2 regions of the Janthinobacterium sp. HH104 genome follow, and region 1 is predicted to be linked to the other one. Evidence: predicted binding sites of a transcription regulator. Region 1 holds the regulator's gene; the other holds the start of a gene.
What was found. The regulator FliA, encoded in region 1, starts transcription of late flagellar genes. The targets are predictions, from matches to a motif close to CTAAAGTTTNNNNNNNNNNNGCCGNTA.

Region 2: JAB6_RS16565 (flagellar protein FliT) is a predicted target of FliA. The motif match lies at 2,095-2,121, and genes of this name have one in related genera.

What each region holds. Positions count from the first base shown of each region.
Region 1 is NZ_LRIB01000036.1:55,149-65,671, forward strand. Features, by position in the region: gene JAB6_RS16020 (hypothetical protein) at 1-330, opposite strand, end outside; gene JAB6_RS16025 (pseudouridine synthase) at 587-1,297, shown strand; gene JAB6_RS16030 (fumarylacetoacetate hydrolase family protein) at 1,386-2,384, shown strand; gene flhB (flagellar biosynthesis protein FlhB) at 2,524-3,717, shown strand; gene flhA (flagellar biosynthesis protein FlhA) at 3,714-5,810, shown strand; gene flhF (flagellar biosynthesis protein FlhF) at 6,077-7,405, shown strand; gene JAB6_RS16050 (antiactivator of flagellar biosynthesis FleN protein) at 7,398-8,261, shown strand; gene JAB6_RS16055 (RNA polymerase sigma factor FliA) at 8,307-9,038, shown strand; gene JAB6_RS16060 (flagellar motor protein) at 9,020-9,766, shown strand; gene motD (flagellar motor protein MotD) at 9,772-10,523, shown strand, end outside.
Region 2 is NZ_LRIB01000037.1:32,971-39,479, forward strand. Features, by position in the region: gene JAB6_RS16560 (M13 family metallopeptidase) at 1-1,920, opposite strand, end outside; gene JAB6_RS16565 (flagellar protein FliT) at 2,210-2,461, shown strand; gene JAB6_RS29000 (hypothetical protein) at 2,571-2,771, shown strand; gene JAB6_RS29880 (FimV family protein) at 2,878-3,996, opposite strand; gene fumC (class II fumarate hydratase) at 4,169-5,563, shown strand; gene JAB6_RS16580 (RNA-binding S4 domain-containing protein) at 5,660-5,881, shown strand; gene JAB6_RS16585 (hypothetical protein) at 6,006-6,290, shown strand; gene JAB6_RS16590 (DUF692 family multinuclear iron-containing protein) at 6,295-6,509, opposite strand, start outside.

The DNA of each region.
Region 1 (10,523 bases):
CGCTACGCCGGTACTGGCGCCGGAACTGATCTCGGGCACTGTGTCCACCATGGCGGGCGCCGTCACGTTGTCGGTTTCCGCGTTTGCGTCCGCATCCGCGTGGGCAAAACCGCCGAGTTCCAGCCAGCACATGAAATGGCATTGCGCCTCGGCATGCCAATGCGTCTGGCTCGCTGGCGATGGCGTTGCGTCCGCATCCTGCGGCGCCGGGGCGCTGCTCCAGCGCGCCACGCCGAGTCTGACCTTGTGCATGGCCGCCTGTTCCGTAGCGATGCGCAGGCGCATGTCGGCGATGCTGCCTTGTAAGGCGATGGTATCGGTATGCTTCATACAATGTCCTTGTGAATCGTTGCTTGGTTATTATTCCTAAAGCTCGTTAGGCGGATTCCTAACGAAGTTTCAGTCTATCAATGCGATATTCCGAGCGCTTGATATTGCTCAAAGGAATTGGCCATTTATATCGAAATCTCACCTTGTACTTCAGCTCATCTGTGCATGCGCAAGGCTGGTGCGCCCTCGGCGGCCTTGCGCAGGCCGCGCGCGCGGCCGCTTCACGCTGCCAGCCGCTTCTGGTAAAGTCACGCCCATGAGTAAATTATCCCTAGACCGCATCCTGCAATCGCAGGGTTTTGGCACCCGTAAATATTGCCGTTCCCTCATCGAAGATGGCGATGTCGTCATCGATGGCGTCACCCAGACCAATTACCGCACCACCGTCGAGACCGAAGGCCTGGTGCTGCACGTGTTCGAAGAAGAGTGGGTCTACCGCGCGCACCTGTACCTGGCGCTGAATAAGCCCGCCAACTTCGAATGCTCGCGCAAGCCCAGCCATCATCCTGGCGTGCTGACCCTGCTGCCGGAGCAGTTCACCTGGCGCGAAGTCCAGCCCGTCGGCCGGCTCGACCACGATACGACCGGCATGCTGCTGATGTCCGACGATGGGCCGTTTATCCATGCACAATCGTCGCCGAAGCGCCACGTTCCCAAGATTTACCAGGCTACCACGCAAGAGCCCGTGACCGATGAACTGGTGGCCCTGTTGCTGGCCGGCGTGCAATTGCACGACGAGCCGGCCCCGCTGGCGGCCCTCGTCTGCGTCAAGCGCGGCGAACACCAGCTGGAAATCGTGCTCGAGCAAGGCAAGTACCACCAGGTCAAGCGCATGCTGGCCGCCGCCGGCAACCATTGCAGCGCGCTGCACCGTTCCGCCATCGGCAGCCTGACCCTGGAATCGCTGGGCATTGCTGAAGGCGAGTGGTGCTATCTCACGCCTGAGCAAATAGCGCTGCTGGCGTAATTTCTTCCTGATCGCCAAAGCCGGGGATGTCCCGGCTTTTTGGCGTCTTTAGCCCCCTATTGCCTGCATTTGACGAAATTTCCCGCACATGAAATTAGCTACCCTGAACGATGGCACGCGCGATGGCCAGCTCGCTGTCGTCTCGCGCGACCTGAAAACGGCCCACCTGGCCGATGGCATCGCCTCGACCATGCAAGCGGCGCTCGACGACTGGAGTTTCATCGCGCCCCAGCTCGACTTGCTGTACCAGACCATCAATAGCGGCCGCGGCCATCGCGCCTTCGAGTTCGACCCGGCCAACTGCATGGCGCCCTTGCCGCGCAGCAGCCTGCGCGTGGCGGGCGCGTCCTACCTGCAGCAGATCGAGCGCGCCTGCAAGGCGGCGGGAATTGAGGCACCCGCCAATCTGCGCGATGCGCCAAGGATGTACCAGGGCGCCAGCGACGATTTCCTCGGCGCCCACGATGCCATCACCCTGGCGCACGAGCAGTGGGGCATCGATTACGAGGCCGGCATCGCCGCCATCACGGACGACGTGGCCATGGGCTCGACGCCGGACCAGGCCCACCTGAACATCAAGCTGTTGATGCTGGTCAACGACATCACCCTGCGCAATCTGGCACCCGACGAACAGGCCAGCGGCTACGGCTTCCTGCAGGCGAAGCCGGCCATGGCTTGCTCGCCTGTCGCCATCACGCCCGACGAACTCGGTGACGCCTGGCGCGGCGGCAAGGTGCATTACGCCCTGCGCTGCAGCCTGAACGGCAAGTTGACGGGCCAGCCCCACGCGGGTGCCGACATGGCGTTCAATTACCCGCAATTGCTGGCCCATCTGTGCCAGACGCGCAATGCGCGCGCCGGCAGCGTGGTCAGTGCGGGCGGCGTCGCCAACAAGGAAGTCAAGAAGGGATTTTCCAGTATCGTTGAGCGACGTAACCAGGAGATGATCGCCGATGGCGTCGCCAGCACGCCGTATCTGCTGTTTGGTGATATTGTTCGCCTGGAAATGCTGGGTGACGACGGCAAGTCCCTGTTTGGCGCGATCGAACAGACCGTGAAGCAGGCGGAAGCCAGGAAGTCCCGCTAAGGTTTCTGAAGAGCAAAGGAAATGCAGGGGATTTGCCCCCCTGTTCCTCCGATGGCAACAAGGTACTTGACTCGATAATGCTCCATGCCCAGTCCGTATTGCGCCTAGCCAGGCCGCAGGACTTCACCGGAGTTGATTGATGTCGGAAGACAGCGACGCAGAAAAGACCGAAGCCGCGTCACCGAAGCGCCTCGAGCAGGCGCGTGAGGAAGGCGACGTTCCGCGATCGCGTGAAGTGGCCACGTTTACGGTGTTGATGGCGTCCGGCTGCTGCCTGTGGTTTGCCGGCGACGCCATCGTGCGGCGGCTGACGGCTGTCATGGTTTCCGGGCTGACGCTGGACCGGGAGCAGATACTCAATCCCGACGCGATGATGTTGCGCATCGGCTATGACGTGGGCTCGGTCTTGCTGACCTGCCTGCCGTACGCCGCGGCCATCATGCTCGTCGCCCTGGCCTCGCCCGTGCTGGTGGGCGGCTGGCTGTTCAGCTCCAAGGCGTTCACCCCCAATTTTGGCAAGCTCAACCCGATTCGTGGCCTGGGCAATATGTTTTCGAAGAATGCGCTGGTGGAGCTGCTCAAGGCCATTGCCAAGACCCTCGTCGTCGGCGTCGTCGCCTGGATGGTGATGCAGCATCAAAAGGATGCCGTGCTGGGCCTGTCGGTGGAATCCTTGCGCGCCGGTTCGGCCCATTTGATCAGCCTGCTGATCACGGCCTTTTTGCTGATCGTCGGCGCCCTGGGCCTGATCGCCGCCATCGACGGTCCGTACCAGATGTGGCACTACGCCAACAAGATGAAAATGACCTTGCAGGAAGTCAAGCAAGAGTCGAAGGAGTCGGACGGCAATCCGCAGATCAAGGCGAAGATACGCCAGATGCAACATGAAATGTCGCGCCGCCGCATGATGGCCGACGTGCCGACGGCCGACGTGGTGGTAACCAATCCTACGCACTACGCCGTGGCCTTGAAGTATGGCGAGAATTCGCGCGGCGCACCGCAGGTGGTGGCCAAGGGCATCGACGAAGTGGCGGCGAAGATCCGCGAACTGGCCGGCGAACACAAGGTCGCCATCCTCGAAGCGCCGGCCCTGGCGCGCGCGCTGTACAAGCACACGGACATCGGCGACGAGATTCCCGAGGCGCTGTACGGCGCCGTGGCCGAAGTGCTGGCCTACGTGTTCCAGCTGCGCAGCTACGGCAGCGGCCACGGCGAGCGCCCCGACAAGCCGAAAAAACTCGATGTCCCGCCCGAGCTCGACCCGCTCGACCCCGCATCGCAGACCAAACCCGCAGCAGACGCGGCAGACAAGAATAAAGGAAGCACACCATGAACGGCCTGACCATGCCAGCCTGGCTCAGCGGATTGAAAGGCAACGCCAGCAAGGGCCTCGCCGCGCCGATCATCATCATCATGCTGCTGGCGATGATGGTGCTGCCGCTGCCCGCCTTCATCCTCGACATCTTCTTCAGCTTCAATATCGCACTGTCCATCATCGTGCTGCTGACGGCGCTGTACACGGTCAAGCCGCTCGACTTCATGGCGTTCCCGACCATTTTGCTCGTGTCGACCATGCTGCGCCTGTCGCTGAACGTGGCGTCCACGCGCGTGGTGCTGACGGAAGGCCATACGGGTGCCGACGCGGCCGGTAAAGTGATTGAAGCGTTCGGTCACTTCCTGATCGGCGGCAACTTCACGGTCGGTATCGTGGTCTTCATTATTTTGACGATCATTAACTTTACTGTCGTGACCAAGGGTGCGGGCCGTATCGCCGAGGTGGGCGCCCGCTTCGCGCTGGACGCCATGCCTGGTAAACAGATGGCCATCGATGCTGACCTGAACGCCGGCCTGATCGGCGAAGACGAAGCGCGCCGCCGCCGCACGGAAGTGGCGCAGGAAGCGGAATTCTATGGCGCCATGGACGGTGCCAGCAAATACGTGCGCGGCGACGCCATCGCCGGCATCATGGTGACCGTCATCAATATCGTCGGCGGCTTGCTGGTGGGCTTGCTGCAGCATGACATGGGCTTTGCCGACGCACTCAAGAACTACACCTTGCTGGCCATCGGTGACGGCCTGGTGGCGCAGATTCCTTCGCTGATCATTTCCACGGCGGCCGGTATCGTTGTCTCACGCGTGGCCAGCGAACAGGACATCGGCACCCAGCTGGTGGGCCAGCTGTTTGCGAAACCGCAAGTGCTGTATATTACCGCCGGCATCATCGGCGGCATGGGCTTGATCCCCGGCATGCCGAACATGGTCTTCATCCTGCTGGCCTCGCTGCTGGCCGGCTCCGCCTATTTGATCAGCAAGAAGCGCACGCAGGAAAAAGAAGCGGCCGAGAAACCGGCCGAAGCGCCGCAGGCGACCGTGGCGCCCGAGCAGGAAGAAGCTAGCTGGCAAGACATCATGCCCGTCGACACCCTGGGCCTGGAAGTCGGCTACCGCTTGATTCCCCTGGTCGACAAGACGCAGGGCGGCGAATTGCTCAAGCGTATCAAGGGCATCCGCAAGAAATTCGCCCAGGAAGTGGGCTTCCTGGCGCCGCCCGTGCATATCCGCGACAACCTGGAATTGAAGCCGTCCGCCTACCGCATCACCTTGAAAGGCGTGGAAGTGGGCGTGGGCGAAGCGTTCAACGGCCAGTTCCTGGCGATTAACCCCGGCATGGCCAGCGGCACCTTGCCGGGCCTGGCCACGAGCGACCCCGCTTTCGGCTTGCCGGCTACCTGGATCGACGCCAGCCTGCGCGACCAGGCCCAATCGATGGGCTACACGGTCGTCGATGCGGGCACCGTGGTGGCCACGCACTTGAACCATTTGATCACCTCGCATGCGTCCGAGTTGCTGGGCCGCGCGGAAGTACAGTCGCTGCTCGACCACCTGGGCAAGGACGCGCCGCGCCTGGTGGAAGATCTGGTGCCGAAGATGCTGTCGCTGTCGGCTCTGCAAAAAGTGCTGCAGAACCTGCTGGCCGAAGGCGTGCACATCCGCGACATGCGCACCATCATCGAAACCCTGGCCGAGTACACGGTCAGCACGCAAGACCCGAACGAGCTGACGGCGCTGGTGCGCGTGTCCCTGGGCCGCGCCATTGTGCAGCAACTGTTCCCCGGTGCGGCCGAGCTGTCCGTGATGACGCTCGACAGCCGCTTGGAACGCCTGCTGATGCAAGCGATGGGCAATGGCGGCGACGGCGCCGGCATCGAGCCCGGCCTGGCCGACACCATCGCCCACCAGGCGGGCCTGGCTGCCCAGCAGCAGGAAGCGCTGGGCCTGACACCGGTGCTGCTGGTGCCGGCGCCGCTGCGCGCCCTGCTGTCGCGCTTCCTGCGCCGCGCCTTGCCTCAACTCAAAGTGCTGTCGCATGCGGAAGTGCCGGAAACCAAGACGATCCGCGTCACGGCGCTGGTGGGTGCGCAGTAGTTGACAGAGTTAATGCCGGGGTCAGACCCGCCGGGTCTGACCCCAGCCTTCGTTTGGGTCAAAAAAACATCAATTTCCTCCCGGCAAACTGAATAACGGGTACTTTCCCGTCCTGTTCCTTCGATCGTTTCCTGCAAGCATCGCTAATAATGGAAACTGTCCGAGTGATCTGTGTCCATGTGGAAGACAGCACTCAAGCAACAGGAGTCGATGATGGTCACACAGTTCAGCCAATATTGCGCCACCCCCGCCTTGGGAGGCCGGTCATGAATGTGAAGAAATTTACGGGCGCCTCGTCGCGCGATGCGCTGCGCAAGGTGCGCGAAGCGCTGGGCCCCGATGCCGTGATCCTGTCGAACCGCCAGGCCGATGGCGTGGTGGAAATCCTCGCGCTGGCCAATGACGATGCCGCTTCGCTCGCTTCGCCGCCGGCCGCGTCCGAAATGGCCCAGCCCCGTCCCCAGTTGCAGACCCAGTTCGCCACGCCGCAGCGTCCGGCCGCCCCGGCCCAGCGCCCGGCTGCGCCCCGTCCTGCCGCACCGCGCCAGGCTGCCTCCGAGCCAGTGGACATGGCCCGCATGCAGCAGATGATGGCCAGCGCGCTGGCGCACGTCAAAGAGAACGCCGCCGCCGAGATGAGCGGCATGATGAATGAAATCCGCGCCATGCGCGGCATGATGGAAACCCAGCTGGCGGAAATTTCGTGGGGTTCGACGCAGCAGCGCGAGCCGCAAAAAGCCGTCGTGCTGCGCGAAATGCTGGCCGCCGGCTTTTCCGCCAGCCTGGCGCGCTACCTGATCGACAAGCTGCCCGCCGGCCTCGACGGTGCGCAAAGCATGCGCTGGATCAAGACCGTCCTCAGCCGCAACCTGAACACGGTGGCCAATGAAGACGCCATGCTGGAGCAGGGCGGCGTATTTGCCCTGGTGGGCCCGACCGGTGTCGGCAAGACCACCAGCACGGCCAAGCTGGCGGCCCGCTGCGTGATGCGCCACGGCCCGGAAAAGCTGGCCCTGATCACCACCGATGCCTATCGTATCGGCGCGCATGAGCAGCTGCGCATCTACGGCAAGATCCTCGGCGTGATGGTGCATTCCGTGAAAGATGAAGCGGACTTGCGCATCGCCTTGAAAGAATTGAAGAACAAGCACACGGTGCTGATCGATACGGTGGGCGTGAGCCAGCGCGACCAGATGGTGACGGAACAGGTGGCCATGCTGTCGGGCGCCGGCGCCGACGTGAAGCGTTTGCTGTGCCTGAACTCCACGGCGACCCAGGAAACCCTCAACGAAGTGGTGCGCGCCTATCAGGGCAGCGGCCTGGCTGGCTGCATCATGACCAAGCTCGATGAAGCGGCGTCGATCGGCAACGTGCTCGACGTGGTGATCCGCCAGAAGCTGAACCTGTTCTATGTGTCGAACGGCCAGCGCGTGCCGGAAGACCTGTACCTGGCCGACCGTGGCTACCTGATCGACCGTGCCTTCAAGCTCAAGCGCGACTCGGCGGCCACGCAGTTTTCCGATGCCGAACTGCCGCTCCTGATGGCGCAGGCGGCCGCCCGCAACAATGAAGCGCGCGGGGTGCATCTTGGCTAATTTTGATTTCGACCAGGCTGAAGGCTTGCGCCGCATGCTGGCCGGCCCGCAGCCGCGCGTCATGACGTTCCTCTCGGCCACGCCGCAGGACGACAAGGGCGCCATGCTGGTTAACCTGGGTGCTTCGCTCGTCTATGGCGGCAATGACGTGCTGCTGCTCGACGCCAGCGGCGGCAGCGATGGTGTGGCCGCGCGCCTGGGACTGGCGCACGGCGCCAGCCTGCGCGACGTGGCGCGCCAGCAGTGCGGCTTGAACCAGGTCATCCACCAGGTGCCGCAAGGCTTTGGCGTGGCCAGCCTGGGCGCGCGCAACCACCTGATGGACAGCATGGACTATGCGGGCGAGGAGGAGCTGCGCCGCCTGGGCAAGACTTTCGACGTGCTGGCGCGCCGGAGCGGCATCGTGCTGGTCGACGGCGTCGTGGCAGACGAGGGCGCCTGTTTCCCCGTGCCCTTGATGGCGTCGTCCGATATCGTCGTGCAAGTGTCGACCAGCGCCACCTCGATCAAGGCGGCGTACTGCCTGATCAAGCGCCTGAGCCAGGAACTGGGACGCCGTCCGTTCGGTATTCTCGTCACCGGCGCTTCCGAATCCGAAGCAAAAGTGGTATACGATAATATGGCACAGGCGGCGAGCCGTTACCTGGCCGTGAAGCTGACGTCGATGGGTTCGGTGCCTGCCGATGAGTATCTGCACCGCGCGGCGCGCCTGGGCCGCAGCGTGGTCGATGCGTTTCCGCTGGCCGGCGCCTCGGTGGCGTTTCGCGGACTGGCCGAGCGGCTGGCCCGTTCGGCGGCGCCCGTGCTCGGCGGCACCTTGTACCAGACGGGGAGCCCGCACCAGTTCAGCGCCTGAAGCCAACCGTAGCACCAGATAAGATGAGAAAACAATAAGCAGCCTATGTACACGGTCAAAGGGAAATCGAACAAGGACTATTTGCTGACGGAGCACATTCCGCTGGTGAAGCGTCTGGCGCACCATATGAAGGCGAAATTGCCGCCTTCGGTCGAGGTCGATGACCTGATCCAGGCCGGCATGATCGGCCTGCTCGATGCCATCAGCCGCTATGAAGAGACGCATGGCGCGCAGTTCGAGACGTATGCCGTGCTGCGCATCCGCGGCGCCATGCTCGACGAATTGCGCACCAGCGACTGGTTGCCGCGCAGCATGCGCCAGAACATGCGCAAGATCGAAGAGGCGATGAGCACCTTGCAGCAGCGCCTCGGCCATCCACCGACAGAGTCGGAAGTGGCGAAACTGCTCAAGATGTCGCTGGCCGACTACCAGGAAATGCTGGGCGACGGCGGCGGCCACCAGCTCGTGTACTACGAAGACTTTCATGACCCGGACGGCAATGACAGCTTCCTCGACCGCCATTGCGTGGACGAGGACAGCGACCCCTTGCGTTCCCTGCTCGATACCGATTTCCGGCAATCCGTGATCGATGCCATCGACGCGCTGCCACCACGCGAGAAAATACTCATGGGCCTGTATTACGAAGAAGAGCTGAACCTGAAGGAGATCGGCGCGGTGATGGGCGTATCCGAATCGCGCGTCTCGCAACTGCATACCCAGGCCGTCGCGCGCCTGCGCGCAACCTTGAGGGAGCAGGCGTGGACTGGTCCAGCGTAATCGGGCTGGCGCTGGCGCTGGCGGGCCTCTTGGTCGGCCAGGCACTGGAAGGCGGCAAGATGGCCTCCCTGCTGCAGCCGGCCGCCTTTGCCATCGTGGTCATCGGCACTTTCGGCGCCGTGCTGCTGCAAACGCGGCTGCGCACTTTCGTGCGCGGCCTGGAAATGCTGCGCTGGGTCTTCCTGCCGCCAGCCGACACGCGTGCCGCGCTGGCGCGCGATATCGGGCAATGGAGCTTGACGGCGCGCCGCGATGGCCCGCTGGCGCTCGAGCGCCTGATGGAAAACACGGCCGACCGCTTCAACGCCAAGGGCTTGCGGATGATCGTCGACGGCATCGCGCCGGACAAGCTGCGCCAGCTGCTCGACGTGGAAATCTCCGCCTACGAAATGGCGGAGCGCCAGGCCGTCAAGGTGTGGGAGTCGGCGGCCGGCTATTCGCCCACCATCGGTATTCTGGGCGCCGTGCTGGGCCTGATCCACGTGATGGAAAACCTCACCGACCCAAGTAAATTAGGCAGCGGCATCGCCGTGGCGTTTGTCTCCACCATCTATGGCGTCGGCCTGGCCAACCTGCTGTTCCTGCCGGTGGCGAATAAACTCAAGGCCATCGTTTCGCGCCGCGTGCTGCAGTACGAAATCACGGCCGCCGTGCTGTACGACATCGCCACGGGCGACCACACGCGCATCATCGAAGAGCGCGTTTCCAGCCTGCTGCACGAGCACTGACCATGATGCGGCGCGCGCGCAGGAAGTATGACGAGGAACCGGACAACCAGGACCGCTGGCTGATCTCGTACGCCGACTTCATCACCCTGCTGTTCGCGTTCTTTGTCGTCATGTACGCCATTTCGCAAGTCAACGAAGGCAAGTACCGCGTCTTCCAGAACGCCATCGGCCAGGCCTTCAGCCTGGAAAAGGGCGCGCCGCCCATCATCATGGAAGCGCCGCAAGCGATCCCGCTGCCGAATCCCGCCCTGAAACGCCGCACGGAAGCCATCCGCCGCGAGCGTGAACACATGACGCGCCTGGCGCAGGACTTGACGTCGACCCTGGCGCCGCTGGTCAAGGAAGGCAAGGTGCGGGTCACGCAGACGAGCCGCGGCGTGAGCGTGGAAATCAATGCCAGCGTGCTGTTCGACCCGGGCGCGGCGCGCCTGACGGCTGAGTCGGACCAGGCCCTGCGCGCCGTCGCCGTGCTGCTCAAGGACGATACGCATGACGTGCAGGTGGAAGGGCATACGGACGTGCAGCCGATCAGCAATTCCAACTTTGCCTCGAACTGGGAATTGTCGGCCGCGCGCGCCAGCGCCGTGGTGCGCCTGTTCATTGCCAGCGGCGTCAAGGCGTCGCGCCTGACGGCCGTCGGTCACGCCGACAATATCCCCGTGGCGCCCAATGAAACGGCGGAAGGGCGCGCGCGCAACCGCCGGGTCGCCGTGACGATCCTCTCGGGCATCCCGGAAACGGTGATGGAAGTGCCGAC
Region 2 (6,509 bases), on a different contig from region 1:
CTTGCTGCGCCAACTGACGCAATAACCGGTGAAGAAGTCGCGGTCCGCGCCCGGCTGCGCCGGCGTGCCCTGCTGCGACAGGGTGAACGCGTCATGCGCGGCCGCCACGCCGGCCAGGTCGGCCAGGTTTTCGCTCAGGGTCAGCTGGCCATTCACAGCCAGGTCGGAAAACGGCTTGTAGGCCGCGAACTGCGCCACCAGTTGCTTCGAGGCCGACTGGAAATGCGCCAGGTCGGCTGGCGTCCACCAGTCGCGCAGCTTGCCCTGGGCGTCGAACTGCGCACCCTGGTCGTCAAAACTGTGGCTGATCTCGTGGCCGATGGTGGCGCCGATGCCGCCGTAGTTGGCCGCGTCGGACGCTGCCGGATCGAAGAATGGCGGCTGCAGGATGGCGGCCGGGAAGTTCAGCGCATTTTGCAGCGGCAGGTTGACGGCGTTGACCAGCTGCGCCGGCATGGCCCAGGCCTTGCGGTCGGGAGACTGGCCCAGCTTGGCCAGCTCCTGCCGGTAATGGAACTGTTCCGCCCGCTGCACATTGCCCAGCGCATCGCCGCGCACCACGCGCAAACCCGCATAATTTTCCCAGCGCTCCGGATAGCCGACGCCCACGTACAGGGTCTTGAGTTTTTCCTGCGCCTGCGCCTTGGTGGCCGGCGCCATCCAGTCCAGCTTGTCGATGCGGCGCGAGAAGGCGGCGACGATATTCGTCACCATCTCCTGCACGCGCGCTTTCGATTCAGGCGGGAAATAGCGTTCCACGTACAGCTTGCCGACGGCGTCGCTCAAGGCCGCATTCGTCGCGGCCAGCGCGCGCTTGCTGCGCGGCGACTGCTGCGGCGTGCCGCTCAGGGCGCTGCCATAGAAAGCAAAGCGCTGGTCGGCGGCCGCCTTCGGCAAGATCGTGCTGAAATGGTTGATCGCGTGGAAGGCCAGAAAATCCTTCCAGGTGGCCAGCGGCACGCTACCCACCAGGGCCGCGCTGCCCGTCATGGCCGTCGGATGCCAGACGATGAAATCAGTCTGCTTGCCCAGGCCCGCCGCCTGGAAGAAGGCTTTCCAGTCCAGCCCAGGCGCCTTGCTGGCGAAGTCGGCGGCGCGCCACGCGTTATTGCCCTTGGCGACATCGGCCGAATCCTCGCGGCTGGCGTGACTGGCGGCAATTTGCTGCTCCAGCGCAAATACGCGCGCGGCCCGGGCCGGCGCATCGCTGTAGCCGGCCTGCTTGAGCATGGCGGCGATATGCGCCTGGTAGCCTGCGCGCAAGCCCTGCATGCGGGCGCTGTCGCTCAGGTAAAAGGCGCGGTCGGGCAAGCCCAGTCCGCCCTGCAGCAGATAGGCCACATTGCGCGTGGTGTCGTTCAAATCTTGCGCCACCCACAGGCCGAACAGGTTTTCCGTATAAAAATTGGTGGAATTGAGCGGGTCGACATCGGCGCGCAGGCTTTCGCCCAGCGCGCGGGCCAGTCCCGCCTGGTCGCGTATGCCATCGATCTTCTGCAGCAGCGGCTTGATCGGCGCCCAGCCCTTCGCCTCGATAGCCGCTTCGTCGATCCAGGAACGGTAAAAATCGCTGACCTGGCGCGCGGAGGCATCGGCCTGTGGCGCCTCCGCCAGGCCTTCGACGAGGGCGATGATGCGCTCGTTGGTGGCGTTGGCGAGGATGGCGAACGAGCCCCAGCTGCTGCGGTCGGCGGGAATCTCCGTGCTGCGCAGCCAGTCGCCATTCACGTAGTCATAGAAATCGTCGCCGGGCAAGACCGCCGTGGGCGCCGCCATCGCGGCGGCGGGACTGGCGGCCTCCTCCTGTGCATGCGCGTGGACGGTGCCCCCGGCCAGCGCGATGCCGGACAGGGCCAGCACCATGGCGCGCTTGCGCCAGGAAGCAGGGAAAGAGGAAGCGGCAGCAGTGGCAACGCGCATGGTGATCCTTTCAGGCAAAGTAACGACAGTAGTGTGCAAAATCATAACGCGTTTTGAGGCGCCGCAACACACTCCCCTGCCACCGCGACGCCAGCAGACATGCGGCTTGGCGGGCGATGTCGGCAGCAGCCAAGCAATCATCTAAATTATTTTCACTTTTTTTTCAAAAATACCCTCAAGTTCCGCTTGGACCTGCCGTTAATCTGGACAAGCGGTAATCCATTCACTAGTTACGGGTGTGCTCATGACCTCCAACGACGTTCTTTCGATGTATGAAAATATTGCAGGAATGACCAATAAAATGGTCGTGGCCGCACGTTCGAGCGACTGGGATGGCCTGGATACCCTGGAAAACCAGTGTGCCAGCGCCGCCAGCGCGACCATGACAGGCAAGGTGCCCGCTCTGGCCGGCGCCTCGCGCCTGCGCAAGATCGACTTGCTCAAGCAAATCCTGGCCAACGACCGCGAAATCCGCGCCATCACGGAACCATGGATGACGCAACTGCCGAACGCCATGCAGGGTTCGCGCGCACGCATGTAAAGCTTGCCGCGCCAGAAACGACAAAAGCACCCGCGGGTGCTTTTTTTACGTCTGCCGCCATGCCAGCGAGCGCGCCATCTGCGGCGCCCGGAAAACAAGGAGGGGGAATTTGGAAGGCGAGCCCCAGGTATCTCCTGGCGTCGCCTCGCTGCCGGTTGCATCCGGCGTTCGCGAGCACATCGTCGGCATCGCGAACCGCTTCCAGACCCAGGCGTTTATGCAACGCTACACCTGTTTGCCGCGCCACACTATCGTTGGTGACTGCGCCAGGCTGGGGCTGTTTTGTCGTAAAGCAAGTCCACTGAATTAATCATATCACCATCTTTAAGAAATAGGCAACGCGATTGGCCGGCGTTTCCATGTATTTTTTCAATATCTTTTTTTATATCAATTTTCGGCGCCGCCTTGCCATGCCTTTAACGCGAGAACGGCTCCGGTTCCGGCTCGGCCGCCCCTTCTTCCACGGCTTCCGTCAGCACGGGCACATCCTTCTTCTTGCGGCTAAACGGCTTGCGCAGCAAGACCCAGTACTTCGACGGCGCGCGCGACCCCGTCGCCTGCCTGCGCTTGCGCACGATATACACGATGACTGCCGTCAACAACAGAAAGAGCAAGGTACCGATACCGAGCCACAACAGACCGTTGCCGCCCGCCTTCTTGTCCTTGTCCGCGGCGGGCGCCGCGTGCAGTGGCTTGGGCTTGGCATGGGGCGCCTGCGCTTCGACGGGCGCGGCGGCTGGCACAGCGGTGGTGGCGGGCAGCGCCAGCGCCTTTTGCAAGTCGCCGATCTTGCCTTCCAATTCGCCGAGCTTTGCATTGAGGGCTGTGTTTTTCTCATCGAGCGCCATGCACGCTTGCGCCTGCTCCATATCGGCTTGGGGCGCGCAAGCGGCCACGGGCGCCGTGGCGCGGCGCGGCGGACGCAACACGGGAGCCATCTGAGTGGGCGCGGCGGGCGGCGGCACGAACACACGCGGCGGGCGCACGAGGCCCTCGGCGCGCGCGCGGGCCGCCAGTGCGGCGGCGTCGGGCGACGGCGCCAAGGGGGCAGGACGCGGTAACGGCAACGACGTTGGCATGGCCGCCGGAACGGCAGGCCGGACTGGCGCACTGACGGGGGCGGCGGCGGGCGGCGCCGGTGTCAGCCACAAGGTAGCCAGGCGCACGACGGCGCCATTGCCATTGCCCAACAATAAGTACAAATGCACGTGACCCGCCTGGATCGCTTGCCGCGTAGCCACACGCACATACTGGCGTCCACCGCGCTCCAGCGGACTGATCGTCAAGGTTTGCAAGGCCTGGTCCATGCCAATGCCGCCGCCCCGGTACACATCGGGCGAAGCCAGGCGCACGGCCACGCCGTTGGTCTCCTCGGGCGCCAGGGCCGTCAGTTCGATTTCGGCCAGCAGGGGCTGGCCCACGTGCGACAGCACGGCCATCTCGCCCAGTTCGGCCGCGCCCGCCACAGGCGGCAAGGCCAGGCTGGCGGCGGCGCACGCGATCAAAGACCAACGGGGAAGGATGCTGCTCTGCATGGACTGATCGCTTTGATAACAGGATAGATAATGGGGACTCGCCTGTCTTTAACGGCAGGAAATCGCAAAAATATAGATGGCCCAGGGTAAAAATGATGCAATACAGCATCATCCTGTGTCTTTTTGACGCCTGGAGTACACTCGATCCACCTCTATCGATGAAAGGGATGTCATGAGTAGCAGAATCGAACGCGACAGTTTCGGCCCGATCGACGTACCCGCCGACCGGCTGTGGGGAGCGCAAACGCAGCGCTCGCTCGAGCACTTCCATATCTCCACGGAAAAGATGCCGCCTGAACTGATCGCCGCCCTGGCCACCGTCAAGCGCGCGGCCGCCCACGTCAACCTGGACCTGGGATTATTGGATGGCAAGAAAGCCGTGGCCATCACACAGGCTGTCGACGAAGTACTGGCCGGCAAGCACGACGCGGAATTCCCGCTGGCCGTCTGGCAGACGGGCTCTGGCACGCAAAGCAATATGAACATGAACGAAGTGCTGGCCAACCGCGGCTCCGAGCTGATCGGCGGCTTGCGCGGCGCCGAGCGCCTGCTGCACCCGAACGACGACGTCAACCAGGGCCAGTCCTCGAACGACATCTTTCCGACCGCCATCCACGTGGCCGCCGCCCAGGCCGTTGCCAATACGGTTTTGCCGCCACTGCGCCAGCTGCGCGCCACCCTGGATGCTAAGGCGACGGAATTTGCCGACATCGTCAAGATCGGCCGCACCCATTTGCAGGATGCGACACCACTGACCCTGGGCCAGGAGTTTTCCGGCTATGTGGCGCAGCTGGACTTCGCCGAGCACATCATCACGGCATCGTTGCCGCCGCTGCTGCAGCTGGCCGCCGGCGGCACGGCCGTCGGCACGGGCTTGAATGCCCACGTGGAATTTGCCGGCCGCATCGCGGCAGAACTGGCGCGCCTGACGGGCCAGCCGTTCGAAACGGCCAGCAACAAGTTTGCCGCGCTGGCCGCCCACGATGCCCTCGTCGCCGCCCACGGCGCACTGAAAACCCTGGCCACGGCCCTGATGAAAATCGCCAACGACGTGCGCTGGATGGCGTCCGGCCCCCGCTCCGGCCTCGGTGAAATCACGATCCCCGAAAACGAGCCTGGCAGCTCCATCATGCCGGGCAAGGTCAACCCCACCCAGTGCGAAGCGCTGACCATGCTGTGCTGCCAAGTGTTCGGCAACGACGTGGCCATCACGGTGGGCGGCGCCTCGGGCAATTTCGAGCTGAACGTCTTCAAGCCCTTGATTGCGCACAACTTCCTGCAAAGCGCGCGCCTGCTGGGCGACGGCATGCGCAGTTTCGACGAGCATTGCGCGCACGGCATCGCACCGAACCGCGAGCGCATCGCCGAACTGATGGAGCGTTCCTTGATGCTGGTCACGGCGCTGGCGCCGCACATCGGCTACGACAAGGCGGCGCAGATCGCCAAGCAGGCCCAGCACGAAGGCACGACCCTGAAGGAGGCGGCGCTGGCCTTGGGCTTTGTGACGGAAGAGCAATTCGGCGCGTGGATCGTGCCCCTGGAGATGACGCGGCCCAACAAAAGTTAAGGCTCAGCCTGCATTCTCCCTGGCTTCATGTAAACTATGACCTTAGTTGATGACGTCATCAAGTGTTGAAAACACATCATTGCAATAAGGGATACAATGCAAAAAGTAAGCTTTGATTTAACATCCGAGTTCGTCGAGCTGAACCAGCTGTTGAAGCTGGTCGGCTTGTGCGACAGTGGTGGCGCAGGCAAGGTCATGGTCGATAGCGGCGTGGTGAAGGTCGATGGCAAGAAGGAATTGCGCAAGACCGCCAAGATCCGCGCCGGCCAGGTCGTCAGCGTGGGCGATATCCGTATCACGGTCGTCGCTCCAGTCTGACCCCGGCATGGGGCGCGAAAGCGGCCCCATGCGTCCAGCCAGCACCCCGCCAGCCGGCTGCCTGCATCAAGCTGCAAACACGTCGTTATTGCCAGATAAATATCGATTGCAGAAGGGGAGCGCCATGGACCATCCTGAACAAGGTACGCGCAGCCAGGAACGCCTGATCGGCGACTTGCGCCAGGTCATAGAAAACGCGGAAGAATTGCTGCGTAACACAGACAAATACACCAGCAGCCTGTACCAGAGCGCGCGCGCCAGGCTGGAACTGGCCCTCGTCGCGGCCACGGCCGAGCTGGCCCGCTTTGAAGAAGAGCAGGTGACGCGCATGATGGACGCCACCCTGGCGGCGAATACCCTGTACCGCGATCAGACGGGCGAAGCGCGCCTTCTGCGGGCTTTCGAATAAACCGTTACGCCGTCAACACCGCATGCGCCAGCCACTGGCGCAAGTGTGCGGCCAGGTCGAATGCCGGGTCCAGCGCGAATGCCGCATCGAGCGCGGCGCCAAACGTTTGACCTTGCCGTAAAGCCAGCAAGGCCGCATGCGCGGCCGCATCGAGTATCAGCACCTGCGCCTTCCAGCGTGTCCGGCAAACCAGCGCGTAGCTGGCCACCTGCATCTCTT